2 regions of the Streptomyces sp. NPDC001056 genome follow, and region 1 is predicted to be linked to the other one. Evidence: riboswitches for the same ligand, from Rfam matches in the RefSeq annotation. Region 1 holds a riboswitch; the other holds the start of a gene.
The links. A riboswitch is a leader RNA that binds a small molecule or an ion and turns the genes downstream of it on or off. The one in region 1 is predicted to bind glycine.
Positions count from the first base shown of each region.

Region 2: it holds a riboswitch for glycine, as region 1 does, so the genes downstream of both, gcvP (aminomethyl-transferring glycine dehydrogenase) here and gcvT (glycine cleavage system aminomethyltransferase GcvT) in region 1, are expected to answer to the same signal.

Region 1 covers NZ_JBSFLI010000033.1:25,212-39,346, forward strand. The annotation lists gene ACWDD7_RS30070 (YVTN family beta-propeller repeat protein) at 1-1,104, shown strand, start outside; partial or broken gene ACWDD7_RS30075 (GNAT family N-acetyltransferase) at 1,258-1,881, opposite strand; gene ACWDD7_RS30080 (MerR family transcriptional regulator) at 1,931-2,842, shown strand; gene ACWDD7_RS30085 (EF-hand domain-containing protein) at 2,902-3,114, shown strand; gene ACWDD7_RS30090 (GH25 family lysozyme) at 3,166-3,720, opposite strand; gene ACWDD7_RS30095 (hypothetical protein) at 3,806-4,201, shown strand; gene ACWDD7_RS30100 (L-serine ammonia-lyase) at 4,188-5,555, opposite strand; gene glyA (serine hydroxymethyltransferase) at 5,612-6,877, opposite strand; gene gcvH (glycine cleavage system protein GcvH) at 6,892-7,272, opposite strand; gene gcvT (glycine cleavage system aminomethyltransferase GcvT) at 7,403-8,521, opposite strand; glycine riboswitch at 8,566-8,678, opposite strand; glycine riboswitch at 8,679-8,776, opposite strand; gene ACWDD7_RS30120 (AAA family ATPase) at 8,953-9,636, shown strand; gene ACWDD7_RS30125 (enhanced serine sensitivity protein SseB) at 9,681-10,442, shown strand; gene ACWDD7_RS30130 (enhanced serine sensitivity protein SseB C-terminal domain-containing protein) at 10,597-11,415, shown strand; gene ACWDD7_RS30135 (ABC transporter permease) at 11,713-12,711, shown strand; gene ACWDD7_RS30140 (ABC transporter substrate-binding protein) at 12,765-14,135, shown strand, end outside.
Region 2 covers NZ_JBSFLI010000020.1:136,362-150,496, forward strand. The annotation lists gene modA (molybdate ABC transporter substrate-binding protein) at 1-156, shown strand, start outside; gene modB (molybdate ABC transporter permease subunit) at 153-1,046, shown strand; partial or broken gene ACWDD7_RS23715 (ABC transporter ATP-binding protein) at 1,207-2,190, shown strand; gene ACWDD7_RS23720 (TOBE domain-containing protein) at 2,219-2,638, shown strand; gene gcvP (aminomethyl-transferring glycine dehydrogenase) at 2,709-5,594, opposite strand; glycine riboswitch at 5,771-5,866, opposite strand; partial or broken gene ACWDD7_RS23730 (PRC-barrel domain-containing protein) at 5,929-6,144, shown strand; partial or broken gene ACWDD7_RS23735 (DNA polymerase IV) at 6,279-7,736, opposite strand; gene ACWDD7_RS23740 (MerR family transcriptional regulator) at 7,829-8,473, opposite strand; gene ACWDD7_RS23745 (bifunctional nuclease family protein) at 8,745-9,218, opposite strand; gene ftsR (transcriptional regulator FtsR) at 9,306-10,043, opposite strand; gene ACWDD7_RS23755 (FHA domain-containing protein) at 10,086-10,916, opposite strand; gene ACWDD7_RS23760 (DUF881 domain-containing protein) at 11,107-12,060, opposite strand; gene ACWDD7_RS23765 (small basic family protein) at 12,065-12,397, opposite strand; gene ACWDD7_RS23770 (DUF881 domain-containing protein) at 12,394-13,329, opposite strand; gene ACWDD7_RS23775 (mannose-1-phosphate guanyltransferase) at 13,561-14,135, opposite strand, start outside.

The DNA.
Region 1 (14,135 bases):
GCCGCGCACCGCGAGAACGAGGCCGTCGGCAGCAAACCGCCGGTCCAGCCGCAGGTGAACGAGGCCCGGGTGAACGTCCTGCCCGGCATGCCCCCGGTCGAGGACCCGGCGGACATCTACGCGGCGGACCGTCCGGGCCGGTTCTCCCCGGTGGTCAAGGACTTCCCCTCCCGGGTGTACGTCCCCAACACCAACTCCGACACCGTCACCGTGATCGACCCCGAGACCTACAAGGTCATCGACACCATCCCGGTGGGCCGCCAGCCCCAGCACGTCGTGCCCTCCTGGGACCTGAAGACCCTGTGGGTCAACAACGACCTCGGCAACAGCCTGACCCCGCTGGACCCGCGCACCGGCAAGGCGGGCAAGCCGGTCGACGTGCACGACCCGTACAACCTGTACTTCACGCCCGACGGCAAGTACGCGGTCGTCATGGCCTCCATGGACCGCCAGCTGGTGTTCCGCGACGCGCACACCATGAAGACCGCCAAGGCGCTACCGGTCAGCTGCTACGGCGTCAACCACGCCGACTTCTCCCGCGACGGCCGCTACTTCATCGTCTCCTGCGAGTTCAGCGGCGAGATCCTCAAGGTCGACACCGCGAAGATGAAGGTGGTCGGCCAGGAGAAACTGCCGGTGCACGGCTCCATGCCGCAGGACGTCAAGGTCTCCCCGGACGGCAAGCGGTTCTACATCGCCGACATGATGGCCAACGGGGTGTGGGTCCTGGACGGCGACAGGTTCACCAGGCCGACGCTCCTGTACACCGGCAAGGGCGCGCACGGGCTCTACGTCAGCCGCGACTCCCGGGAGATGTACATCTCCAACCGGGGCGAGGGCACCATCTCCGTCTTCGACTTCGCCCGGAACAAGCTCACCAAGAAGTGGGAACTGCCCGGCGGCGGCAGCCCCGACATGGGCGGCGTCTCGGCGGACGGCAAGGTCCTGTGGCTGTCCGGCCGCTACGACGCGGAGGTGTACGCCATCGACACCCGCACCGGCAGGGAACTGGCCCGCATCCCGGTCGGCAGCGGCCCGCACGGCCTCGCCGTCTATCCCCAGCCGGGCCGCTACTCACTGGGGCACACCGGCGTCTTCCGCTGAGCCTGAGCCCGAGCCCGAGCCCGAGTCCGAGTCCGAGTCCGAGCCCGAGCCCGAGTCCGAGCCCGAGTCCGAGCCCGAGTCCGAGCCCGAGTCCGAGCCCGAGCCCGAGTCCGAGCCCGAGTCCGAGCCCGAGCCCGCGGCCGAGGCGGCGGGCTGAAGCAGCAGTTCCGCGCCGACGGCACGGAAACCGGCCGCCTGGAACGCCCGTACACTCCGGGCGTTCCCCGGCGCCACCTGCGCCCACACCGGCTCGTCGGCCAGCCGCCGGGCCGCGCCCGCCAGCAGCCGCCCGAAGCCCTTTTCCCGGGCCCCCTCGTCCACCTCCACCGACACCTCCAGCCGTCCGGCCATCCCGCGCCCCATGACCAGCACCCCGCCCTCCGCCTGCCACGCCCGTACGTCGTCGCGGCGGCCGAGGGCGTACCGGATGCGCGGATGGCCGACGTCGCGGATCTCCGTCAGCGCGAGCGGCGGCCCACCGGGGAGCGGGGCGCCCACCAGCAACGCGTCCACCGTCTCCGAACGCCGGCCGGTGCGCTCCAGCAGCGCGGCCAGGAAACGCGGGTGCAGGGCGGCCGCCAGCGGATCACAGTCCGGGGCGCGCAGCGCCTCGTACACCCATGCGGGGTCCTCGTCCGTGACGACGACGGAGTGCGCGGTGAACCCCAGCACGCCCGCGTCCCGCGGCGAGGGTGGCGGTACGACCGTCGTACTGCCGTCCGCCGCCGGGAACACGCCCCGGGCCACACCGTCGAGAATGTCCCGCAAGGTCTCCAAGGCGCCGCTCCTTGAGTCTCCACCCGCTGGAAGGCCCAGACTCCCAGACATGAACGACGACGGCACCGGACTTCTCACCATCGGCGAGCTGGCGCGGGCCACCGGACTGACCGTGCGCACGATCCGCTACTGGTCCGACGAGGGCGTGCTCACCCCGGTGACCCGCTCCGCGGGCGGGTACCGCCTGTACGACGTCGCGGACGTCGCCCGTCTGGAGCTGATCCGGACCCTGCGTGAGCTTGGTCTCGGTCTGGACGACGTCCGGCGGGTGCTGGCGGGGGAGCGGACCGTGGCGGAGGTGGCGGCGACGCATGTCGCGGCGCTGGACGCGCAGATCAGGTCGCTGCGGGTGACCCGAGCGGTGCTGTCGTCCGTCGCGCGACGCGGCTCGACCGCGAAGGAGATGACCCTGATGAACAGACTGGCACGGCTGTCGGCGGCCGAACGACAGCGGATCATGGCGGAGTTCGTGGCGGAGACCCTTCAGGGGCTGGACGCCGTGGACCCCGAGATCCAGGAACGGATGCGCGCCACCACCGTCGATCTGGCGGACGACCCCACGCCCGAACAGGTCGACGCGTGGGTGGAGTTGGCGGAGATGCTCCAGGACCCGGACTTCCGGGCGCAGATGCGCCGGGCGATGGAGTTCAACGCGGCGGACGGGGCGCCGGGGGAGGCGCGCGGCCGGTCCCTCTGGTTCGCCAAGCGCCTGGTGGAGCTGGTGGCCCCGGCCCGCGAGCGCGGCATCGCACCCGGGTCGCCGGAGGCGGAGACGGTCCTGCACGACCTCTTCGGCGACGCCGACCGGGGCGCCGTACTCGACCGCATGACGGCCGGCTTCAACGACCGCGTCGCCCGATACCGCGAACTGGTCGCCATCGTCAACCGCACCCCCGCGCCGCCGCACGCCGAGGACTTCGCCTGGGTGGTCGCGGCACTTCGTGCCCGCGCGGACAGTTAATCTGACCAGCGTCAGTACGCCAGTATGGCACGAGAAACACGAACAAAAGGGGCGGATCGGTGGCGGACATCGAGGAAGCACGCAAGCAGTTCCAGCGGATCGACGCGAACGGTGACGGTTTCATCACCGCCGCCGAGTTCAAGTCCGCCCTCGCCCAGGGGGGCGACTGGAACGTCACCGACGCGGTCGCGGAGGCCATCATCAAGACCCGCGACCTCAACGGCGACCAGGTCCTGTCCTTCGACGAGTTCTGGACCTACCTGAACAAGTGACCCGCCCGCCAGGGGTGCCCCTTCTCCCGACAGCGGGCACCCCTGCGTGCGTCACCCGGCCGCCCACTCCTTGAGCGCGGCCTCGGACGGGAAGTCGGCCAGGTCCCTGTCGTGCGGCTGGCTCGCGTACTGGTGGAAGCGCCACTTCGCCTTGATGCGGGGCTTGCCCGCGGTGACGTAGTCGGCGATCCACAGGCCGTCGCCCGCGTACGAGGTGCGGTCGATGTTCAGCCAGAAGTCCCTGTTGGTGTAGAGCACCACCCGGTTGTGCGGCCGCAGATCTTTCAGCTTGCGGATGAAGATGTCCTTCTCCGCGTTGCTGGCGTGGGTGCCGTCGCTCGTGGTCTCCCAGTCGACGGCCAGGATGTCGCCGGCGCGTTCCGGGGTGTGCTGGAGGAAGTAGTCGGCCTGGGCCGTGAGGTTGCCCGGCCAAAGGAAGTGGTAGAAGCCGACGACCAGTCCGGCGTCGCGGCCGGTCTTGGTCTGGGCGGCGAGGCGGGGGTTGACGTACGAACGGCCCTCGGTCGCCTTCGTGAAGACGAAGGAGAGACCGTCCGTGTCATATGACGTGGACTGGAATGAACTTACGTCGATGCCGTGGAGCATGCAGGGTTAGTGCCCGTCCCGCGGCCCCCCGGAAACTTGCCCCCGGTCGCGGGGCTTTCACCACAGCCGGACGGAGCCACCGACGGTGCGCCCGCTCACACCGGAGCGCGATGAACCCCGCCGGCGCGGGACGGTGTACCACGGCACCACGCTCATGATGCTGCGCGACGGCTACGGCCGCATATACGACGAACTGGGCCGCGAACTCGCCCGCCACATCGGCGAGACGGTGACCCTGGCCCACACCTTCGACCCACTGGAAGCAGCAAGCCGGAGGACCTGGCACTGCCAACGGGGCGCCGAAGACCGCCTGGTCTCCGTGACCGCCCGGACCGCACCCGCTGGCGCTACACCTAGGATGCCGCAGGAAGATCCGCCGGGCAGGACCTGGGCCCTCGGGACCGGGCGGCGGCTCGGGTGTTCGCCCTCGGCCATCGCCCGGTTCGAGCACGGATGCGCGATCCCGTTCAGCACTCGATGATGTTCACCGCGAGCCCGCCCCGCGCCGTCTCCTTGTACTTCACCGACATGTCCGCGCCGGTCTCCTTCATGGTCTTGATGACCTTGTCGAGGGAGACCATGTGGGAACCGTCGCCGCGCATCGCCATCTTGGCGGCCGTGACCGCCTTCACCGCGGCCATGCCGTTGCGCTCGATGCACGGGATCTGGACGAGGCCGCCGACCGGGTCGCAGGTCAGGCCCAGGTTGTGTTCCATGCCGATCTCGGCCGCGTTCTCGACCTGTTCGGGCGTGCCGCCCAGCACCTCGGCGAGCGCGCCCGCCGCCATGGAGCACGCGGAGCCGACCTCGCCCTGGCAGCCGACCTCGGCGCCGGAGATGGAGGCGTTCTCCTTGAAGAGCATGCCGATCGCGCCCGCGGCCAGCAGGAAGCGGACCACGCCGTCCTCGTCCGCGCCCGGCACGAAGTTGATGTAGTAGTGCAGCACCGCGGGGATGATGCCGGCCGCGCCGTTCGTCGGGGCGGTCACCACCCGGCCGCCGGCCGCGTTCTCCTCGTTCACCGCCATCGCGTAGAGCGTGATCCACTCCATCGCGCGGGCCAGCGGCTCGCCCTCGGCCCGCAGCTGGCGCGCGGAGACGGCGGCCCGGCGGCGTACCTTGAGCCCGCCGGGCAGGATGCCCTCCCGGGTCATACCGCGCTGCACGCACGCCCGCATCACCCGCCAGATCTCCAGCAGGCCCGCCCGGATCTCCTCCTCGGTGCGCCAGGCCCGCTCGTTCTCCAGCATCAGGGAGGAGATCGAAAGCCCGGTCTCCTTGGTGAGGCGCAGCAGCTCGTCGCCGGTGCGGAAGGGGTACTTCAGGACCGTGTCGTCCAGCACGATCCGGTCCGCGCCGACCGCGTCCTCGTCCACGACGAAGCCGCCGCCGACCGAGTAGTACGTCTTGCTGAGCAGCTCGGCGCCCGAGGCGTCGTACGCCCATATCGTCATGCCGTTGGCGTGGTACGGCAGGGCCTTGCGGCGGTGCAGGACCAGGTCGTCGTCGAAGGAGAAGGCGATCTCGTGCTCGCCGAGGAGCGCCAGGCGCCCCGACGTCCTGATCGACTCCACCCGGTCGTCGGCGCTCTCCACGTCCACCGTGCGCGGGGAGGCGCCCTCCAGGCCGAGCAGGACCGCCTTGGGGGTGCCGTGGCCGTGTCCGGTCGCGCCGAGCGAGCCGTACAGCTCGCAGCGCAGGGACGCGACCGAGGCCAGCAGGTCCTCGTTGCGCAGCCGGCGGGCGAACATGCGCGCCGCGCGCATCGGACCGACCGTGTGGGAGCTGGACGGGCCGATGCCGATCGAGAACAGGTCGAAGACCGAGATGGCCACGGTCACTCCTTGGGGCAGTGGTGGGGCACTCTCCGTCGAGTGCCCCACCAGGGGACTTACTTGTTCAGACCCGGGTACAGCGGGTGCTTGTCGGCCAGGGCCTTCACCCGGGCCTTGAGGGGCTCCGCGTCGTAGGACGGCTTGAGCGCCTCCGCGATCACGTCCGCGACCTCGGCGAAGTCCTCGGCCGTGAAGCCGCGGGTCGCGAGCGCGGGCGTGCCGATCCGCAGGCCCGAGGTGACCATCGGGGGACGCGGGTCGTTCGGGACCGCGTTGCGGTTGACCGTGATGCCGACCTCGTGGAGCCGGTCCTCGGCCTGCTGGCCGTCCAGCTCGGAGGCGCGCAGGTCGACCAGGATCAGGTGCACGTCCGTACCGCCGGACAGCACGTTCACCCCGGCCTCACGGGCGTCCGCGGCCGTCAGGCGCTCGGCGAGGATGCGGGCACCGTCGACGGTACGGCGCTGGCGCTCCTTGAACTCCTCGGACGCCGCGACCTTGAAGGACACCGCCTTCGCCGCGATCACGTGCTCCAGGGGGCCGCCCTGGAAGCCCGGGAACACGGACGAGTTCAGCTTCTTCGCGAAGTCCTTCCTGGCGAGGATGATGCCGCCGCGCGGGCCGCCCAGGGTCTTGTGCGTCGTGGAGGTGACCACGTCCGCGTACTCGACCGGGTTCGGGTGCAGACCGGCCGCGACCAGGCCCGCGAAGTGCGCCATGTCGACCCACAGGTACGCCTCGACCTCGTCCGCGATCCGGCGGAAGGCGGCGAAGTCCAGCTGCCGCGGGTACGCCGACCAGCCCGCGATGATCACCTTGGGGCGGTGCTCCTTGGCGAGCCGCTCGACCTCGGCCATGTCGACCAGGCCGGTCTCCTCGTCCACGTGGTACGCGACCACGTTGAACTGCTTGCCGGAGAAGTTCAGCCGCATCCCGTGGGTCAGGTGGCCGCCGTGCGCGAGGTCCAGGCCGAGGATGGTGTCCCCGGGCTGGGCCAGCGCGAACAGGGCCGCCTGGTTGGCGGAGGCGCCGGAGTGGGGCTGCACGTTGGCGTACTCGGCGCCGAACAGCTCCTTGATGCGGTCGATGGCGATCTGCTCGGCCACGTCGACGTGCTCGCAGCCGCCGTAGTAGCGGCGGCCCGGGTAGCCCTCGGCGTACTTGTTGGTGAGGACCGAGCCCTGCGCCTCCATCACCGCGAGCGGCGCGAAGTTCTCGGACGCGATCATTTCGAGCGTGGACTGCTGGCGGAGCAGCTCGGCGTCGACCGCGGCGGCGATCTCCGGGTCCAGCTCGTGCAGGGGCGTGTTCAGGACAGTCATACGGCTACGACTCCTCAGCCGGCGGTGTGGGCGTCGTACTCGTCGGCGGAGAGCAGGTCGGCCGGCTCGTCCGCGACGCGCACCTTGAACAGCCAGCCGCCCTCGAAGGGCTCGGAGTTCACCAGCGACGGGTCGTCGACGACGTTCTCGTTGACCGCGGTGACCTCGCCGGTGACCGGGGAGTACAGGTCGGAGACCGACTTGGTGGACTCCAGTTCACCGCAGGTCTCGCCCGCCTCGACGGTGGAGCCGACCTCGGGGAGCTGGGCGTAGACCACATCGCCGAGCGCGTTGGCCGCGAACTCGGTGATGCCGACCGTCGAGACGCCGTTGTCGTCGGCGCCCGACAGCCACTCGTGCTCCTTGCTGTAGCGCAGCTGCTGGGGGTTGCTCATGCCTGAATTCTCCTGTACGCGCGGGGGTGCTGATGACGGGGGGAGGGTGGTGACCGCCGATGGGCGGGCGAATGTGCGCAGGGTCACGTGCCCGCCCGGCGGGGGGCGGGACCGGGACCGGGCTCGCTGTCTACTTCTGGCGCTTGTAGAACGGCAGCGCCACGACCTCGAAGGGCTCGTGGGTGCCGCGGATGTCCACGCCGACGCCCTCGGTGCCGGGCGCCGCGTGCGCCGCGTCGACGTAGGCCATGGCGATCGGCTTGCCCAGCGTGGGGGAGGGGGCACCGGAGGTGACCTCGCCGATGACCTCGCCGCCGGCGACGACCGAGTACCCGGCGCGCGGGACGCGGCGGCCCTCGGCGATCAGGCCGACCAGGACGCGCGGCGGGTTCTGCTCGGCGCGGGCGGCGGCCTCGACGAGCGCGGCGCGCCCCACGAAGTCGCCCTCCTTCTCGAACTTGACCACGCGGCCGAGCCCGGCGTCGAAGGGGGTCAGCGAGGTGTTCAGCTCGTGCCCGTACAGCGGCATGCCCGCCTCCAGGCGCAGGGTGTCCCGGCAGGACAGGCCGCACGGCACCAGGCCGACGCCCTCGCCGGCCTTGGTCAGCGCCTGCCACAGCTCGACGGCGTGCTCGGGCTTCACGAACAGCTCGAAGCCGTCCTCGCCGGTGTAGCCGGTGCGGGCGATCAGCGCGGGGACGCCGGCGACGGTGCCGGGCAGGCCCGCGTAGTACTTCAGGCCGTCGAGGTCGGCGTCGGTGAGGGACTTCAGGATGCCGGGGGAGGCCGGGCCCTGGACGGCGATCAGGGCGTAGGCGTCCCGGTCGTCGCGCACCTCGACGTCGTGGCCGCCGGACCGCTCCTCCAGGGCGTCCAGGACCACCTGGGCGTTGGAGGCGTTGGCGACGACCATGTACTCGGTCTCGGCGAGCCGGTAGACGATCAGGTCGTCCAGGATGCCGCCGTCGGCCTGCACGATCATCGTGTAGCGGGCGCGGCCGACGCCGATGGAGGCGATGTTGCCGACCAGGGCCATGTTCAGGAAGTCGGCCGCCTCGGGGCCGGTGACGGTGATCTCGCCCATGTGGGAGAGGTCGAACAGACCCGCCTTGGTCCGCACGGCCACGTGCTCGTCGCGCTCGGAGCCGTAACGCAGGGGCATGTCCCAGCCCGCGAAGTCGGTCATCGTCGCACCGAGCGAGCGGTGCACGGCGTCCAGCGCGGTGTGTCGGAGTTCGGTACTGCTCATCGGTCGGTCGTCTCCCAGGGCAACAGGGATGGGGCGAGGAACGTTCCTCCCCATCTGTCATCGGAACCTGAGAGGTTCGCCGGGACCGCCAGGGGGGCGATCACGGCTTGCACCTTGGGTGGGGCCGCTGTCACAGCGGCCCGCTTTTCAGATGTGCCTCGCCCGCGCGGTAACGGTGCCTGAGAGATTCAAGGGAGGGACTTGCTCCTTCGGCGCCCCAGCGAAGCCTGCTGGGGACTCTCCCGCGCGGATTCAAACGGCCGGTATGCAGTTGGCGGCCACATCATTGCACGTCGCACCCCCACCCGTCAGGGGCCGTATCCGTAACCGACCTGTGGCGGTACGCGCACCCGCCCGTGGCACATCGGGCATTACCTTTCCTTTACGTCGGCCGGGCAGGGAGATTACCGAACCACAAGGGGAGGACGATCATGGCGAACAGGACCATGGCGCACGCGACCGGCATCCCGGCGCCGAGGAGCCTCGTGGCCCGCGAGCGCGCGGCCGGCCGCCCCGCGTCCCTCGTGCGGGACCTGCGCGACCGGGCGGCCCCCGGCCCGCGCACCCTTCGCTTCGGCCCCCGTGACATCGTGGTGCTCACCGGCCTGCCCGGCAGCGGCAAGTCCACGCTGATGCGCCGCGCGGTCACCGACCGCCGCGTCGACTCCCAGGACACCCGGGCCCGCTTCGCCGCCCGCCTGCCCCGCCTGCTGCCGTACGCCCTCTACCGCCCCCTGGTGCGCGCCGCGCACTACCTCGGGCTGCGTCGCGCCCTGCGCACGTCACAGGGCCTGGTCGTGCACGACTGCGGCACCCAGCCCTGGGTGCGCGCCTGGCTCGCCCGCGCCGCCCGCCGCTCCGGCGGCACCCTGCACCTGCTCCTGCTGGACGTGCCGGAGGAGACGGCCCGCGCGGGCCAGCGCGAGCGCGGCCGGTCGGTCTCGCGGCTCGCCTTCGGCCGCCACCGCCGTACGACGGCCCGGTTGCTCGGCGCGGTGGAGCGGGGCGAACTGCCCGCGGGCTGCGGTTCGGCGGTGCTGCTCGACCGGGCCGCGGCGGACGCCGTGCAGCGGATCGTGTTCACGGAGTACGGCACTGTCACCGGTACCCGCTAGCCTTCATGGTCACAGAGCAGTGGTTCCCAGCAGGCGGTAGGCAGATGGACTTCCCGGCACAGGCGCACCCCCACCCGCACGGCGGTTGGCCCGGCAACGAGCTGGAGGAGGTGCTGTCGGCCTCCCTCGGCATACCCGCGGCGGGCGGCCGGATCATCGAGGTACTCGGCCGCAGCTTCGTCTGGGTGCCGCTGCCGTCCGGCGGCGGACCCGGCGGCGGCCCGCTGGACCTGCCCACCCTGGAGATCGACGGCCAGGCGTACGTCCCGGTGTTCAGCTCCGAGGAGCAGTTCCGCCAGGCGGTCGGCTCCCACATGTCGTACACCATCGCCCCGGCCGTGGAGTTCGCCCGCGGCCTGCCCCCGCAGGCGGGCATCGCCGTGAACCCCGGCGGCACGGTCGGCATCCCGCTCCCGCCGGACGCCGTCGCCGAGCTCTGCCGCGCCGGCCGCACCCCGCTGGACGGCCCCGCCTCCGGCGGCCGCGTCCGCCTCTTCGAGCCCGACTGGCAGGACGACCCGGTCGACTTCCTCTCCGCCGCGTCCGCCGAGTTCGCCGCGACGGGTGTGGTCCTCACCGCCCGCCGCTGCCTGGCCGCGATCGAGACCGCCGACCCGGTCATGTTCGTCGGCGTGGAGCTGTCCCAGTGGGACGGCGACTTCCGCGCCCTCCCCCTGGAAGCCCTGGGCCGCGCCCTCGGCCGGGTCCCGGTCCGCTGGCCGGTCAACCTGATCCTGCTGGACGTGACGGACGACCCGGTGGCGGAGTGGCTGCGGACGAATGTCCGCCCCTTCCACGCCCACTAGAACCCGACGGTGCGCGGCCCGCCCCGAAGGGGCGCGGGGAACCGCGCGACCGCCCCACCACGACCCGCACCCGCGCACGAACACACGGGCCCCGAGCCACCAGGCGCTTAAGCTGTCCCCCGACGCGGAGTACTGAAAAGAAGGGCACGACAAGGTGAGCGCGAGCCACAGCGGCAGCGTCGGCGGCGGTGTCGAACACACGCTCCGCCACGTCACGCCCGGACGCTACGACGCGTACGAGGCCCTGCTCCGCGCCCTCGCCACCCCCTCCGCGGGCCAGATCTGGATGCTGCTGTGGCACGGCCAGGCCGGCTCCCCGGACGCCCAGTACGGGGACATGGAGGTCGAGGGCTTCCACTACGCGCCCTGTGTCACCTCCGCCCAGGAGCTGTCCGCGAGCGGCTGGAACCGTTCGTACGAGGTCGTCGACGGCCTGGACGTCGCCCGCACCCTCTATCCCGACCACTACGGCCTCTGGCTCAACCCGCACGCCCCCGGCGGCGGCGTCGGCATCCCCTGGCTGGACCTGCGCCGCATCGCGACCGGACTGGACCGCCAGCCCGCGGGGCCGCTGCGGCTGTCCGAACCCGGGATCGAGATCCCCCAGTTCTACGCCCTGCTCGCCCAGCACGCCCACCGCACCCCCGCCCTGCGCTCCCTGCGCCGCGCCTGGGTGCAGCCCGCGCTCGGGGCGCCGTACCTCGCGATCGGTCTGGACCTGTACGAGACCTCGCCCGCCGCGGTCGACTCGGTGCGCGCGATGATGCAGCGCTCGGTCGGCGCCGTTCCGGAGGGCCTTCCGGTGTCCACCGTCGCGCTGACCGACGACCACGACCCGGTCGTGATGTGGATGCGGGCCAACGCCCGCCCGTTCTACGACCGCGAGGCCCATGCCGCCGCGCCCGCCGCGCAGCCCCAGCTCCAGTCCCCGGCGCCGGGCTATGGCTATCCGCCGGTCCACGGTGGTTACTGAGGTTCCGTCGCTTCCGACGCCGTTCCCGCCGTACCTCCCGAACCGCGGCATTACGGCGATGTGTCCCAACTGACCCGTGTCCGAGGGGCGTTACCCACTGTCCGGATAACGGAATCCTCCGCAGTGCATCACGGTTGCGCATACTTTCACCGTCAGCTCTGGCGAGTGATCGCGAAGACGCTGAAGACTCCCCACTCAGACCACGAGGCTCAAGAACTCGTGCTCGCTTGCAAGTCGACAAAGCCGCAAACCGCGGCAGCGCAGGCCGGTCACCACCGGCGAGAGGGGTCGCACATCGTGACCGCACCGATCGAGACCACCGGGGCGGCAGCCGACGCGCAGCCTGAGGCTGTGCTCGCGGGAGCCGAGAAGGGGCGGATCGAGGGTCGTTCCCTGGGCCAGATCGCCTGGACCCGCTTCAAGCGTGACAGAGTCGCCGTGGCCGGCGGCGTCATCGTGATCCTGCTGATCCTCCTGGCCGTCCTCTCGCGTCCCCTGCAGGCCGTCCTCGGCCTCGACCCCAACGCCTTCCACCAGGACCTGATCGACGCCAACACCTCGCTGCCCAAGAGCAGCTGGGGCGGCATGAGCGCGGACCACCCGCTCGGCGTGGACCCCAAGTTCGGCCGGGACATCGCCACCCGCGTCCTGGAGGGCTCCTGGGTCTCGCTGGTCGTCGCCTTCGGTGCCACGGTCCTGTCCAACGTGATCGGCGCGATCATGGGTGTGATCGCGGGTTACTACGGCGGCCGGGTCGACTCGATCATCAGCCGGCTGATGGACGTCTTCCTCGCCTTTCCGTTGCTGCTGTTCGCCATCGCGATCTCCGCAACCCTCCAGGGCGGCGCCTTCGGTCTGAACGGACTTCCGCTCCACCTCGCCGTGCTCATCTTCGTGATCGGCTTCTTCAACTGGCCCTATCTCGGCCGGATCGTGCGCGGCCAGACCCTCGCCCTGCGTGAGCGCGAGTTCGTCGACGCCGCCCGCGGCATGGGCGCCAAGGGCCCGTACATCCTCTTCCGTGAGCTGCTGCCCAACCTGGTCGGCCCGATCATCGTCTACTCGACGCTGCTCATCCCGACCAACATCCTCTTCGAGGCGTCCCTGAGCTTCCTCGGCGTCGGCATCCAGCCGCCCCAGGCTTCCTGGGGCGGCATGCTCCGCGAAGCGGTCACCTACTACCAGGTCGATCCCCAGTACATGATCGTGCCGGGCCTGGCCATCTTCATCACCGTCCTCGCGTTCAACCTGCTCGGCGACGGTCTCCGCGACGCTCTCGACCCGCGCAGCCGCTAGGCAGCCAGAGAGCCCATCAAGTTTTCCGATCAATGGAGGGGAAGCAGACCATCATGCGAAGGTCAGCGCTGGCCGCGGTCGCGGCTATCGGCTCCACCAGCCTGCTGCTCGCAGGCTGTTCCAAGGCCGATGACAACAAGGACACACCGAAGGCGGCCGGCGCCAACGCGGCGACCAAGAGCGTCGTCAACGCGTCCGACAAAAAGGGTGGCACGGTCACCTACGAGATGTCGGACGTGCCGGACTCGTTCGACCCGGGCAACACGTACTACGCGTACATGTACAACTTCAGCCGCCTCTACGCGCGTCCGCTGATGACGTTCGAGCCGGCCCCCGGTTCCAAGGGCAACACCCTGGTCCCGGACCTCGCCGCGGGCAAGGGCGTCGCCAGCGACGGCGGCAAGACCTGGACGTACAAGCTGCGTCCGGGCCTGAAGTACCAGGACGGCAGCCCGATCACCTCGAAGGACGTCAAGTACGCCGTCGAGCGGTCCAACTTCGCGCGTGACGTGCTCTCGCTCGGTCCGAACTACTTCCAGCAGTTCATGAAGGACGGCGACAAGTACAAGGGTCCCTACAAGGACAAGAACGCCAAGGGCCTGTCCTCGATCGAGACCCCGGACGACACCACGATCGTCTTCCACCTGAACCGGGCCTTCCAGGAGTTCGACTACCTGGTCGCCACGCCGCAGACGGCCCCGGTGCCGCAGTCCAAGGACGACGGCGTCGACTACGTCAAGCACATCGTCTCCTCCGGCTCCTACGAGATCCAGAGCTACCAGGAGGGCAAGCAGGTCGTCCTGGTCCCGAACAAGAACTGGGACCCGAAGACCGACCCGCTGCGCAAGCAGCTGGCCAACAAGATCGTCGTCAACCTGAAGGTCAACCCGGAGACGATCGACAAGGACATCCAGTCCGGCGACGCCACCGTCGACCTCGCGGGCACCGGCGTCCAGGCCTCCACCCAGGCGGACGTCCTCAAGTCCGCGGACGGCAAGGCCAGCACCGACAACGCCTACGGTGGCCGCCTGGTCTACGCGGCGATCAACACCAAGGTGAAGCCGTTCGACAACGTCGCCTGCCGCAAGGCCGTCGAGTACGCGATCGACAAGGTCTCCGTGCAGACCGCCATGGGCGGCCCGATCCGCGGTGACATCGCCTCCACCGTCCTGCCGCCGGACATCACCGGCTACCAGAAGGCGGACGTCTACGCGACCGCGGGCAGCAAGGGCGACGTCGCCAAGGCCAAGGACCAGCTGAAGGCCTGCGGCCAGAAGACGATCAACACCAACATCACGGCCCGCTCCGACCGCCCCGGCGAGGTGGACGCGGCCACCGCGATCATCAACTCGCTGAAGAAGGTCGGCATCAACGCCACCCTCAAGCAGTACCCGCAGGGCAAGTACTTCACCGACTACGCGGGT
Region 2 (14,135 bases), on a different contig from region 1:
GTGGAGTTCCCCGAGTCCGCCAAGGCCGTCAACGACTACCCGATCGCCCTGCTGAAGAACGCCCGCAACGCCGAGACCGCCAAGGCGTTCATCGCCCTCTTGCGGTCCGCCGAGGGCCAGAAGGTGCTGGGCGCCGCCGGGTTCCTCAGGCCATGACCCCGCCCGCCGAGCCCGGCGCCGCGACCGGTCCCCGCACGGACCGGCCGCCGCGCGGCCGTGTCCGCGGGGGAAGGGATACGACCACCCGCCGCATCGGCACAGCGGGCCGCCGCGGCGTCCCCCTGCCGCTCCTCCTCCCCGGCGTCCTGGCCCTCGCCTTCCTCCTCCTGCCCCTGCTCGCGCTGCTCGTCCGCGCCCCCTGGCGCAGCCTGCCGCACCAGCTGACCAGCACGCAGGTGTGGCAGGCGCTCCAGCTGTCGCTGGTCAGCGCCACCGCGGCGACCGTCGTCAGCGTCGTCCTCGGCGTGCCGCTGGCCTGGCTGCTGGCCCGCACGGACTTCCCCGGGCGCGGGCTGGTCCGCGCCCTGGTGACGCTGCCGCTGGTGCTGCCGCCGGTCGTCGGCGGGGTGGCCCTGCTGCTGGCCCTCGGCCGCAACGGCGTCATCGGCAAGTGGCTCGACTCCTGGTTCGGGATCACCCTGCCGTTCACCACCACCGCGGTCGTGCTCGCGGAGGCGTTCGTCGCGATGCCGTTCCTGGTCATCAGCGTGGAGGGCACCCTGCGCGCCGCCGACCCCCGGTTCGAGGAGGCGGCCACCACGCTCGGCGCCTCCCGCTTCACCGCGTTCCGCCGGGTCACGCTGCCGCTGATCGCTCCCGGCGTCGCGGCGGGCGCCGTGCTGGCCTGGGCGCGGGCGCTCGGCGAGTTCGGCGCCACGATCACGTTCGCGGGCAACTTCCCCGGCCGCACCCAGACCATGCCTCTCGCGGTCTACCTGGCCCTGCAGAACGACCCCGAGGCCGCGATCTCCCTGAGCCTGGTCCTGCTGGCCGTCTCCATCGCGGTGCTGGCGGGACTGCGCGACCGCTGGCTGACAGGAGTGTGACGTGACGGCGGGACGGCGGACGACACCCGCGAAGCAGCCCCTGCCGAAGGGCCCCGTACGGACGACCGACCCCCCGGCCCCAAAGCAGCCGGAGCAGCCGGAGCAGCCGGGACTCGACGCCCGTCTCGTCGTGGACCGGCGCGGCTTCAGGCTGGACGTGGCCCTGACGGCGGCGCCCGGGGACGTGGTCGCGCTGCTCGGCCCCAACGGCGCGGGCAAGACCACCGCGCTACGCGTCCTCGCCGGCCTGGAACCCCTGGCCGGGGGCCATCTGCGTCTCGACGGCGCCCCGTTGGAGCGCGTGCCGCCCGAGTCCCGCCCGGTCGGCGTCGTCTTCCAGGACTATCTGCTCTTCCCGCACCTGTCCGCGCTGGACAACGTGGCGTTCGGGCCGCGCTGCCAGGGCATGACCAGGGCGGAGGCCCGTGCGCGCGCCGCGGTCTGGCTGGAGCGCATGGGGCTCGCCGAGCACGCGGGCGCCAGGCCCCGCCGGCTGTCCGGCGGCCAGGCCCAGCGCGTGGCCCTCGCCCGCGCCCTCGCCACCCGGCCCCGGCTGCTCCTGCTGGACGAGCCGCTGGCCGCGCTGGACGCCCGTACCCGACTGGAGGTCCGGGCCCAGCTCCGGCGCCACCTGGCCGAGTTCGAGGCGGTCGCCGTTCTCGTCACGCACGATCCGCTGGACGCCATGGTGCTCGCGGACCGCCTCGTGGTGGTGGAGCACGGCCGGGTCGTCCAGGAAGGCGCCCCGACCGAGATCGCCCGCCGCCCGCGCACGGACTACATCGCCCAGCTCGTCGGCCTCAACCTCTACCGGGGCGAGGCCGAGGGGCACACGGTGCGACTGGACGCCGGCCCCCCGATCACCACCACCGAGGAGCTGTCCGGACCGGCCTTCGTGGCCTTCCCGCCCTCCGCCGTGACCCTCTTCCGGGACCGCCCGACCGGCGCCAGCGCCCGCAACCTGTGGCGCTGCGAGGTGGCGGGGCTGGAGACGCACGGCGACCGGATCCGCGCCGACCTCACCGGGGAACTCCCCCTCGCCGCCGACCTCACCACGGTGGCCGCCGCCGAACTCGGCCTGCGCCCCGGTGCACCGGTCTGGGCGACAGTCAAAGCGACGCAGACCCACGCCTACCCGGCCTGAACCGGCGGGCGCCCTACCGTGGGTGCCCATGACCCTGAGCATCCGCAACCAGCTCCCCGGCACCGTCACCGCCGTCCACCCGGGCGAGGCCATGGCCACCGTCGAGGTCCACTTGGACGGCGGCCAGGACCTCATCGCGGCCATCACCAAGGACGCCGCCGACGACATGGCCCTCACCCCCGGCATGCCGGTGCGCGCCCTGGTGAAGTCGACCGAGGTATCCGTCGCCACCCACCGGGTCGAGGGCCTGTCGATCCGCAACCAGCTGCCCGGCGCGGTGGTCGGGCTCACCACCGGCACGGTCATGGCGACCGTCCGGATCTCCGTCCCGGGCGGCGAGCTGACGGCGGCCATCACCAAGGACGCGGCCACCGAGCTGGGCCTCTTCGTGGGTTCCGACGCGGTGGCCCTGGTGAAGGCGACCGAGGTGTCCCTGGCGACCGACTGAGCCGCGGACGGCACGGGCGAGGGCCCCGCCCGGAGATCCGGACAGGGCCCTCGGCCGGGGTACGCCTCGGTCAGTCCTCGTAGGCGTCCAGCGGCGGGCAGGAGCAGACCAGGTTGCGGTCGCCGAAGGCCTGGTCGATGCGGCGGACCGGCGGCCAGTACTTGTCGGCCACCGAGACACCGGCCGGGAAGACGGCCTCCTCGCGGCTGTAGGCATGCGTCCACTCGCCGCCGAGCGCGCCCGCGGTGTGCGGGGCGTGGTGCAGAGGGTTGTCCTCCGCGGGCCACTCGCCGGAGCCGACCTTCTCGATCTCCGCGCGGATGGCGATCATCGCGTCGCAGAACCGGTCCAGCTCGATGATGTCCTCCGACTCGGTCGGCTCGATCATCAGCGTGCCGGCCACCGGGAAGGACATGGTCGGCGCGTGGAAGCCGTAGTCGATCAGGCGCTTGGCCACGTCGTCCACGCTCACGCCGGTCGCCTTGGTCAGCGGGCGCAGGTCGATGATGCACTCGTGCGCGACCAGGCCGCCGGGGCCGGTGTAGAGCACCGGGAAGTGCGGCTCCAGGCGCTTGGCGATGTAGTTCGCGGACAGCACGGCCACCTGGGTGGCCCGCTTGAGGCCCTCGCCGCCCATCAGACGGACGTACGCCCACGAGATCGGCAGGATGCCCGCGGAGCCCCACGGCGCGGCCGAGACCGGGCCCAGGCTCGTCTCCGGGCCGGCCGCCGGCTGGAGCGGGTGGTTGGGCAGGTACGGCGCGAGGTGCGAGCGGACCGCGACCGGACCGACGCCGGGGCCGCCGCCGCCGTGCGGGATGCAGAAGGTCTTGTGCAGGTTCAGGTGCGAGACGTCGCCGCCGAAGTGGCCCGGCTTGGCGAGGCCCACCAGCGCGTTCAGGTTGGCGCCGTCGACGTACACCTGACCGCCGGCCTCGTGCACCCGGGCGCAGATGTCGGCGACGTGCTCCTCGAACACACCGTGCGTCGACGGGTAGGTGATCATCAGCACGGCCAGCTCGTCGCGGTGCTGCTCGATCTTGGCGCGCAGGTCCTCGACGTCGATCTCACCGTCCTCGGCGGTCTTGACGACGACGACCTTCATGCCCGCCATCACGGCGCTCGCGGCGTTGGTGCCGTGCGCGGAGGACGGGATGAGGCAGACGGTGCGCTGCTCGTCGCCGTTGGCGCGGTGGTAGCCGCGCACGGCGAGCAGACCGGCCAGCTCGCCCTGGGAGCCGGCGTTCGGCTGGAGGGAGACCTTGTCGTAGCCGGTGACCTCGGCGAGGCGGTCCTCCAGCTCGTGGATGAGCGTGAGGAAGCCGGCCGCCTGCTCGGCGGGCGCGAACGGGTGCAGCTCGCCGAACTCGGGCCAGGTGATGGGCTCCATCTCGGTGGTCGCGTTGAGCTTCATGGTGCAGGAGCCCAGCGGGATCATGCCGCGGTCGAGCGCGTAGTCGCGGTCGGCCAGCTTGCGCAGGTAGCGCAGCATCGCGGTCTCGGAGCGGTGCTGGTGGAAGACCGGGTGGGCGAGGTAGTCGTCGCCGCGCAGCAGCGCCGCGGGCAGCGCGTCGGCGGCGGCGGCGTCCAGCGCCTCGACGTCGGCCTCGACGCCGAAGGCGGCCCAGACGGTGGCCAGCCGCTCCCGGGTGGTGGTCTCGTCGCAGGCCACGGAGACGTGGTCGGCGTCGGCCAGGTACAGGTTCACGCCCTTGTCCCGGGCGGCGGCGACGACCTCGGCGGCCTTGCCGGGCACGCGCGCGGTGACCGTGTCGAAGAAGGCGCCGTGCGTGATCTCCACGCCCCCGGCCTTCAGGCCCTCGGCGAGGAGGGTCGCGTAGCGGTGGGTGCGCCGGGCGATGGTCCGCAGGCCCTCGGGGCCGTGGTAGACGGCGTACATGCCGGCCATGACCGCGAGCAGCACCTGTGCGGTGCAGATGTTGCTGGTGGCCTTCTCGCGGCGGATGTGCTGCTCACGGGTCTGGAGGGCCAGCCGGTAGGCCCTGTTGCCGTCGGCGTCGACGGAGACGCCGACCAGGCGGCCGGGCAGGCTGCGGGCGAACTTCTCGTGCACGGCCATGTAGCCGGCGTGCGGACCGCCGAAGCCCATCGGGACACCGAAGCGCTGGGTGGAGCCGACGGCGATGTCGGCGCCCAGCTCGCCCGGGGAGGTCAGCAGGGTGAGGGCGAGCAGGTCGGCGGCGACGGTGACGAGCGCGCCCAGCTCGTGGGCCTGCTCGATCACCGGCTTGATGTCCCGTACGGCACCGGAGGCGCCGGGGTACTGGATGAGGACGCCGTTGATGTCACGGGCGGCGATGTCGGCCGGGATGCCCGCGCCGAGATCGGCGACGACGACCTCGACGCCGGTCGGTTCGGCGCGCGTCTGGATGACGGCGATGGTCTGCGGCAGGGCGTCCGCGTCGACCAGGAAGAGGCCCTTCTTGTTCTTGCCCATGCGCCGGGACAGCGCCATGGCCTCGGCGGCCGCGGTGCCCTCGTCGAGGAGGGAGGCGCCGGAGGTGGGGAGCCCGGTCAGGTCGGCGACCATGGTCTGGAAGTTCAGCAGCGCTTCCAGGCGGCCCTGGGAGATCTCCGGCTGGTAGGGCGTGTAGGCCGTGTACCAGGCCGGGTTCTCCAGGACGTTGCGCAGGATCACCGGCGGAGTGAAGGTGCCGTAGTAACCCAGGCCGATCATGGAGCCGAGGACCTGGTTGCGGTCGGCGAGCGAGCGCAGTTCGGCCAGCACCTCGGCCTCGGTCCGGGCGCCCGGCAGGTCGAGGGCGTCGGCGTTCTTGATCACATCGGGGACCGCGGCGGCGGTCAGCTCGTCGAGGGACCCGTAGCCGACCTGCGCGAGCATCTTGGCCCGCGCCTCCTGGTCGGGCCCGATGTGGCGCTGTTCGAAGGGGATGCCCGCTTCGAGCTCGGAGAGCGGAATACGATGGGCGGTCATTGCGGAGGCCTCCTGGTCTGACGCGACCTTCGAAGGGCACCACGGCGCGGGTGCCCGGACGGCCTCCCCCTCTGTCATCTCAACCTGAGAGCTTCACCAGGCGCCCGTCGGGACGCCGGCTTTCACCGTCGGTGAGAGCGGAAGCCGTCGACACCCGCCCTGCTTTCCAGAGTGACCTCGTCCGTGCGGTACGTGGGCCTGAGAGATTCCGGGGAGGATTTGCTCCTTCGGCGCCTCCGAGGTGGGTCGGAGGACTCTCCCGCACGGGGTCAGCAGCCGCATTCAGCCTACCAGCGAGGTCAACGGCCGGATTCTCAAGTGGCCGCCGCAGTGAATGTGCTCTTTCGTAGTGCTTACGGATGAGTTGCGACCAATTGGAGGGAGAGGGGCCGTGCAGACCGACATCGATCCGCGCAACCTGATCGGCCGCAAGGCGTTCGACCGCAATGGCACCAAGATCGGCACGATCGACGAGGTGTACCTGGACGACGCCACGGGCGTCCCCGAATGGGCGGCCATACGCACCGGGCTCTTCTCCCGCGACGCCTTCGTCCCGCTGGAGCCCAGCGAACTCGTCGAGGGCACCCTCCAGGTCCCCTTCGACCGCTCCCTGATCAAGGACGCCCCCGACTTCGGCGTGGGCCGCCACCTCTCCCCCGAACAGGAACTCCAGCTCTACCACCACTACGGCCTCGACATGACCCCCGGCCCGGCCCCGGACCGCGACTTCGGCAAACTGGCCGGCTCCGAGGAGACGTAGCCCTACCGGCCCACCGCACGGCATTCCGGTCGATCCTCCGTGACCGGGGCCATGGAAACCAGGGGCAGGGGGTCCGTCGGCCGGAGGGCGGGGTCGGTGACCATGAAGGTTCGGATGCGTCCCGGAGGGGACTGGGGGGTCTCGAAGCGCACCGTCACCCGGCCCACCCCGCTGCCCTGGACCCACCCGTGGCCGAACTCGGCATGCAGCACGTCCTGCCCCGCGCGCCAGTGCGGGAGCACGGCGGCGGGGGACGGAGCAGTCGGCTCGGGCGGCTGGTCCTCCGAGACCGATTCCGTCGGCGAGGGCCTCGCCGCCTGGGCGAAGAGGTCTTCCTGGGTGTAGTCGGCGAGCCCGGTGACGCCGACGCCGAGCAGCCGGACCCCACCCGTCGTGTCCACGGACTCCAGCAAACGCTCGGCCGCCTCCCGCACGACCGCCGGATCGTCCGTGGGCCCCCGCAGCGTCTCGGAGCGGGTCAGCGTCGAGAAGTCGTACCGCCGCACCTTCAGGACGATCGTCCGCCCGGACAGTCCCGCCTCGCGCAGCCGCCGCACACAGCGGTCCGCGAGCCGCCGTACTTCGAGTCCGATCCGCAGCCGGTCGTGGATGTCCACGTCGTACGTGTCCTCGACCGACACCGACTTGGTCTCCCGTTCGGCCACCACGGGCCGCTCGTCCCGCGCGAGCGCCATGGCGTACAACGCGTGTCCGTGCGCCTTGCCGACCAGTCGTACGAGTTCGTCCTCGCCGGCCTCGGCCAGCTCCTCGACGGTCGTTATCCCGGCCCGCCGCAGATGGTCCCCCGTGGCCGGGCCCACCCCCGGCAGGGTCCGCACCGACAGCGGCCCGAGCAGCGCCCGCTCGGTCCCCGGCTCGATGAGCACCAGGCCGTCCGGCTTGGCCCGCTCGGAGGCGATCTTCGCGAGCATCTTGGACGCGGCGAGCCCCACCGATCCGGTGAGCCCCGTGACGGCACGGATGTCCTCGCGCAGCCGCGCCCCGGTCCGTCGCGCCGATTCCGCGTCCGACGCGGTGCCCGAGGCCGCCAGGTCCACGAAGGCCTCGTCCAGGCTCAACGGCTCCACCAGCGGGGACAGCTCCCGCAGCAGCGCCATCACCTGCTCGCTGACCGCCCGGTACAGGCTGAAGCGCGGCACCAGGTACGCGGCGTGGGGCGCCAGCCGCCGTGCCTGGGCCATGGGCATCGCGGAGTGCACCCCGAAGGCCCGCGCCTCGTACGACGCCGTGGCCACCACCCCGCGCGGCCCGAGCCCGCCCACCACGACCGCCTTTCCGCGCAGGCTCGGCTTGGACGCCTGCTCCACCGAGGCGTAGAAGGCATCCATGTCGAGATGCAGGATCGTGGGCGCGTTCCTCACATGTCCGATCCTGCACCACGGCACTGACAACGTGACGGCGTCCGGCCGCCCGCCGCGTCAGGACAGCACGTCAGGACCGGTTCACCAGGGTTTCAGACCGCCCGGTTGCGGCGTCGCGCCAGTTCGTCCGCCGGGTTGTGACCGACCAGGGTCTCGCCCGTGTCGATGCGCTCGCCGTGCAGCTGGGACAGGGCATTCTCCACGTCCCGCCACACCACGCCGACCGCGATCCCGAAGATTCCCTGGCCGCCCTGGAGCAGGGCGTGGACCTCGTCCGGCGAGGTGCACTCGTACACCGTCGCGCCGTCGCTCATGAGCGTCATGCGCTCCAGGTCGCGGAAGCCGCGCTCCCGAAGGTGCTGCACGGCCGACCGGATGTTCTGCAGCGAGACCCCGGTGTCCAGGAAGCGCTTGACGATCTTCAGGACGACGACGTCCCGGAAGCTGTAGAGCCGCTGGGTGCCCGATCCGTACGCGGGCCGCACGCTCGGCTCGACCAGGCCCGTGCGCGCCCAGTAGTCGAGCTGGCGGTACGTGATGCCGGCCGCCGCGCAGGCCGTGGGCCCCCGGTAGCCGATCTCCTCGGACGTCATGGACGCCGCCCCTTCGCCGCCCGGCACCGCCGTCGGCCGCTGCGGAGCGTGATCCACCGCGCTGCTGTGAACCGGGTACGGACCGCTCTCCCCGAAACCGCGCACGGGAGCACCCCCAGCCGTACCGTCGCCGCTGGTTCTCACGCCGACCTCCGTCCTTGACCTGCCTTCTCGACGGTAGGCAGTCACCAGGGGTGCGTCAACGATCGCCACACTCGGCACGCCGAGTGATAATCACCCAAGGAGTGGTTTCCCGTGTCCCACCGCGGGGAAAGGCTAGCCGAATGCCCTCGCGGGGACCCGTAGGACGCTCTCAATCGCCGTTGGCAATTGCCCGGGTGACCGGCCGCCGAAGACTCCGCAGGGGGCTCCGGACGGACCCGAAGCGCCTCGTCGGCGGCTCGGCCGCCGGCCCTCACTGGTTGCTGGTACCGAAGTCCTCGGGCGAGATCTGGTCGAGGAACTCGCGGAACTTCTCCACCTCGTCCTCCTGCTCGTCCGGGATGGCGATCCCCGCGTCGTCCAGCACCGTGTCGCTGCCGTAGATCGGCGTGCCGGTGCGCAGGGCGAGCGCTATGGCGTCGGAGGGGCGGGCGCTGACCTCGACCCCACTGGCGAAGACCAGCTCCGCGTAGAAGACGCCTTCCCGAAGGTCGGTGATGCGTACCTCGGTCAGCTCCTGGCCGACGGCCTCCAGCACGTCCTTGAACAGGTCGTGGGTCAGCGGCCTGGCCGGGGCCATGCCCTGCTGGGCGAAGGCGATCGCCGTCGCCTCCCCCGGACCGATCCAGATCGGGAGGTAGCGGTCGCCCCCCACTTCGCGCAGGAGCACGATCGGTTGGTTGGAGGGCATTTCGACCCGGACACCTACGACATCGAGCTCGTTCACACAGCAACCCTAGGCCGTGCCCGGGATGTTTGGGTAGTCGGGCCGGGAACAGCTGCCCGATCCGGCCTCCGACGGACCACCGCCGGATCAGGGAAGACGCACCCCCAGGGCGGTCTTCACGAGGGCCGCGTGCAGCTTCATGGTGAGCGCGGCCAGCTCTTTCGTACGGGCCTCGGCGAGCGCTCTGGTCTGCGGGTTGCGGTGGCGCTTGAGCGGGGCCACCACCTGGTCGACCAGGCCGGCCTCCCGGTCGGCGGCCGCCTTCATCACCCGCAGGTGGCGGGGCTCGATCCCGAAGCGCCCCAGTTCGGCCACGAGCGAGGCCACGGTGACGGCCTCCGCGTCGTACGACCCGTCCGCCAGCGGGACCAGGAGTCCGTACGACTCCCACTCCACCAGCTCGGCGTCGCCGATGTCCGCGGCCGCCAGCAGCTCCGCGCGGCGGACCCGGGCCACCGTGGGCCCCTCCTGCACCTCCGGGGCGTCCTCCCCGGCACGTTGGCGCCCGACCACGGGCAGCGGGACGGCCTCACCCCGCTCCATGGCGTCCAGGTGCTCGCGGATCACCTTGAGCGGCAGATAGTGGTCCCGCTGCATTCTCAGGACGTGTCCGAGGCGCTCGACGTCACCGGCGCTGAACTTCCGGTACCCCGAGGGGGTCCGCTGCGGCTCGATGAGCCCCTCCGCCTCCAGGAACCGGATCTTGGAGATGGTGACTTCGGGGAACTCCTCGCGCAGCAGGTTCAGCACCGTGCCGATGCTCATCAGCCCACTGTCCCTGGCGGCGGTACCGCTTCCGGCACCGCCGCTCGGTGTTTGAAGCATGGACCTTCCCTGGGTTGCCCCCGGAGCGTGTCCGGAGGCGGGTCAGATGACCTGCCGGCTCGGGTAGAACACCAGCCGGTACTTGCCGATCTGCACCTCGTCGCCGCTCTGGAGGGCGACCTGGTCGATCGGTTCGCGGTTGACGTACGTGCCGTTCAGGCTGCCCACGTCGGCGACGGTGAACGAACCGTCCGGCGAGCGGCGGAACTCCACGTGCCGACGCGAGACGGTCACGTCGTCCAGGAAGATGTCGCTCTGCGGGTGACGGCCGGCCGTGGTCAGGTCGCCGTCCAGCAGGAAGCGGCTGCCCGAGTTCGGGCCACGGCGCACCACCAGCAGGGCCGAGCCCGCCGGCAGCGCGTCCACCGCGGCCTGGGCCTCCGGCGACAGCAGCGGCATGGGCGTCTGCCCGGTCGCCTCCGCGTCGTAGGCCTCAAGGCCGGAGATCGAGATCGTGGAGGTGGTCTCGGAGGCGCGCTCGGGCGAGATTCCGGGACGCAGCGGCGCACCGCAGTTGGAACAGAAGCGGGCGTTCACCGCGTTGCGGTTACCGCACCTCGTACACACCAGGACCGACATGGACGGATCCTCCTGCCGCGGCTGCCCCGCCGGGACATTGGACGCGTACGGGCCGGGAGCAAAGTCTCCACCCGTACTTGAGGTTGACGGTTGCCCGAAACCTATGCCGCCGGAGTGGGCAGGGTCAACTGACGGCGCGCCCTGGCCTCCCGAAATGTCACCACCCGGACCAGCCACCTGATCCCGGAACAACGGCCGCTGACCCTGTGCGTCAGGCTGTGCGCGATGACGAGCGGTCGCGTTCTCGCCGCCCTCTCGCGCGCTCTTGCCGAACCACTTCGCAAACAACTTCACGGGCGATTCCCCTTGACCGAAACAGACCCGCCCGTGGGGCAGGACGAACCCTGATTGCCGACACCGGCCGACCCGGACACCCTCACAACGTCCGTGCCCACCAGACAGTTTCCACCACGCGTCACCTCGTCGGTGCGCCGACCCCCCGCAACCTCATGCCCCTGCCGGACCGGCCCCATGCACCGCCGGTTCACCGGGAGGACGACCGAGCGTAGTCAGGCTGCTTCGCCTGCCGCAAGGCGTCCACGACGATCTTGCCCGACTGTGTGACGGAGACGGTGGCCTGCTCCTTCTCCAGAGTCTGCACCACGCCTCCCGGGATGTTCAGCGCCGGCTCCAGATCCTGCGGTTTGCCGATGACCTTGAAACGATAAGGGGCGTTGATCTTGTTCCCGTCCACGCTCACGCTCTTGCCCGCATCCGCGAAATAGGTGTTGGCCACCACGCGCACGCCGTTGACCTGGATCGCCTCCGCGCCGGCCGCGCGCAGCTCCTGGATGGTGTCGAGCAGCATGTCCGACTGGACCGTCCCCTTCGTGTCCTCGATCGTCATGGTGATGCCGGGACCCTGGGCCGCCACGGTGCCCGCCAGGATGCCGAGTTGCCGTTCCTTCTCGGCGGTCTGCCTGCGCGCCTCCGCGGCCTGGTCGGAACTGCTCTGGAGCTCCGACCGCTGCTTTTCGAGTCCCTGCTTCTCGTCCTCAAGACGCTGAGTACGCGAATCCAGTTCATCCAGGATGCGAACAAGATCTTCCTGACGCGCGCCGCGCAGCGCGCTGTCGGTGTCGCTGTTGGACGCCACCTGCACGGCCAGGCCGAAACCGAGGCCGAACAGGAGCAGGGCGACGATGAGTTGGGGCCGGGTGACGCGCGGCGGCCACAGCCCCTGGACGAGCCGCTGACGGCCGGTCATCGCGTCGTCCGGCCGCGGTGCGGGCTCCTGCGCGGCCCCGGGCGCCGGAGCGGGCACCTCGGCCGGCAGCTCCTTGCGCAGCCGGTTGGCCGGCCGGCCCGCGTGCTCGCCGTGCTCCCCGCCGCCGTGCGCGGGGCCGTGGTGTCCATGACCGCCGCGCTCGTGACCGTCGTGCTCGTCGCGGTGGTTCTCCTGGCCCTCGTGCGCGGGGCCGTTGTGCTGGTCGCTCATCGTCTCACGCCCGGAAGACGTGCCGTCGGATCGCCGCGGCGTTGGAGAAGATGCGGATGCCGAGGACGACCACGACGCCCGTGGACAGCTGCGCGCCCACGCCCAGCTTGTCGCCCAGGAACACGATCAGGGCCGCCACGACCACGTTCGAAAGGAACGACACGACGAAGACCTTGTCGTCGAAAATGCCGTCCAGCATGGCCCGCAGACCACCGAACACGGCGTCCAGCGCCGCGACGACGGCGATCGGCAGATAAGGCTCCACGACCGCCGGAACCTCGGGCCGGACCAACAGGCCGGCCACGACTCCCACGACGAGGCCCAGTACGGCGATCACGATGTGCCCTTCTCCGTCTTCTTGTTCTTCTCGGTCTTGTCGGTGCTCTCGGTGTCCGGCTTCGCCGTCCGTACGATCACACTGGGCGCCGCGGGCAGCCGGACGTCGCGCTCGGTGGAGATCGTGGCGCGGATGCCGTAGTTCTGCTCCAGGGCGTGCAGATACAGCCCGTCGGCGCCGTTCTGGAAACCACTGCTCAGCCGGGGCCCGTCCCCCACCGCGAGCACGGTGTACGGCGGCACGAGCGGCCTGTTGTCGACCAGGATCGCGTCTCCTGCGGCCCTGATCGCCGACAGGGCGGTCAGCCGCTGTCCGTTGACGGACACGGCCTCGGCGCCCGACGCCCACAGCCCGTTGACCACGCGCTGAAGATCACGGTCGCGCACCCGGCCGGTGTCGGAGAACCCGGCGGTCTCCCGCGGGTTGGTGCCGTCACCGCCGGTGCTGGCCTCCTTGGCGTCGTTCACCACGAGCTTGACGCCCGGACCGTGCACCTCGGTGGCGCCCGACAGCATGCCCACCAGGTCCGCCTCGGCACTGCCGCCGCTCGACCTCAGCGCCGCCCGCTGGCGCGCGCTGACGTCGTCACGGAGCTTGTCGACGCTGCCCTGGAGCTTGTCCGCGTCCCCGGTCTCCTTGTCGATGCGGTCGATCAGCTCCTGGTGCTCCTTGGCCACCACGGGCGCCGCCACCCGCGCCTGTGCCGCCCCTACGGTCACGACCAGCGCCGCGAGGACGAGGCCGCCCGCGAGGCCCAGCTTCGCCCTCAGGGTCTTCGGCAGGCCGCCCTCGCCCCAGGACTTCTTCCGGGCGGCGGCCTCGGCGTACCCGTCGTCGAGGCTGTGGTCCATGACGTTGGTGATCAACGACATGGAGGCGTCCGGACGGCGCGGCCGCGCGGCGCTGCTCCGAACGGGGGGTTGCTGCGGCATGCCGCACATCGTCGCATGTCGCGCGGGATGCCTCCGAACGGCCCCACCGACGTGCCGGACAGGCCCCCTTGGCGGACACTTGTCCGGCACGCGCACGTGCGGCGCTTTTGGGGCCCTGACCAGCACGGCACGCGGCCGCTCCAGGGCCCCGCCGAGCCCGCCGCGGGGCCGGGGAGCCCTGGAGCGATCTCGGAGCGGCCCTGAAACGGCCTCGGAGCGGTCTCGGGGCGGTTACCGCCCGGCGCTGTCCACGACGCCCGACCACTCGTCCAGCAGGGCCTGCGCGGAGGCGTCGTCCGGGCCCTCGGCCCACAGATGGGTGACCGCTTCGGCCGGATCGGGCAGCACCATCACCCAGCGTCCGTCGGTCTCCACGACCCGCACGCCGTCGGTGGTGTCGACGGAACGGCCCCCGGCCGCCTCGACCACCCGGCGCATCACCAGGCCCTTGACCGCCCACGGCGTCGCCAGGTCCCGCTTGAGCACGTGCGCCCGCGGGATCCGCGCGTCGATCTGGCTCAGGGTGAGCTGGGTCCGCGCCACGAGCCCGATCAACCGTACGAACGCGGCTGTGCCGTCGAACACACTGCCGAATTCGGGGATGATGAACCCGCCCTTGCCGTCGCCGCCGAAGATGGTGCCCTCCTCGCCACCCACACGAGTGAGGTCGTCCGGCGACGTCGTGGTCCACTCGACCTGGGTGCCGTGGTAGGCGGCCACCTGCTCGGCGATGCGGGTCGTGGTGACGGGCAGCGCCACCCGGCCGCTGCGCCGCTCCGCGGCCACCAGGTCCAGCATCACCAGCA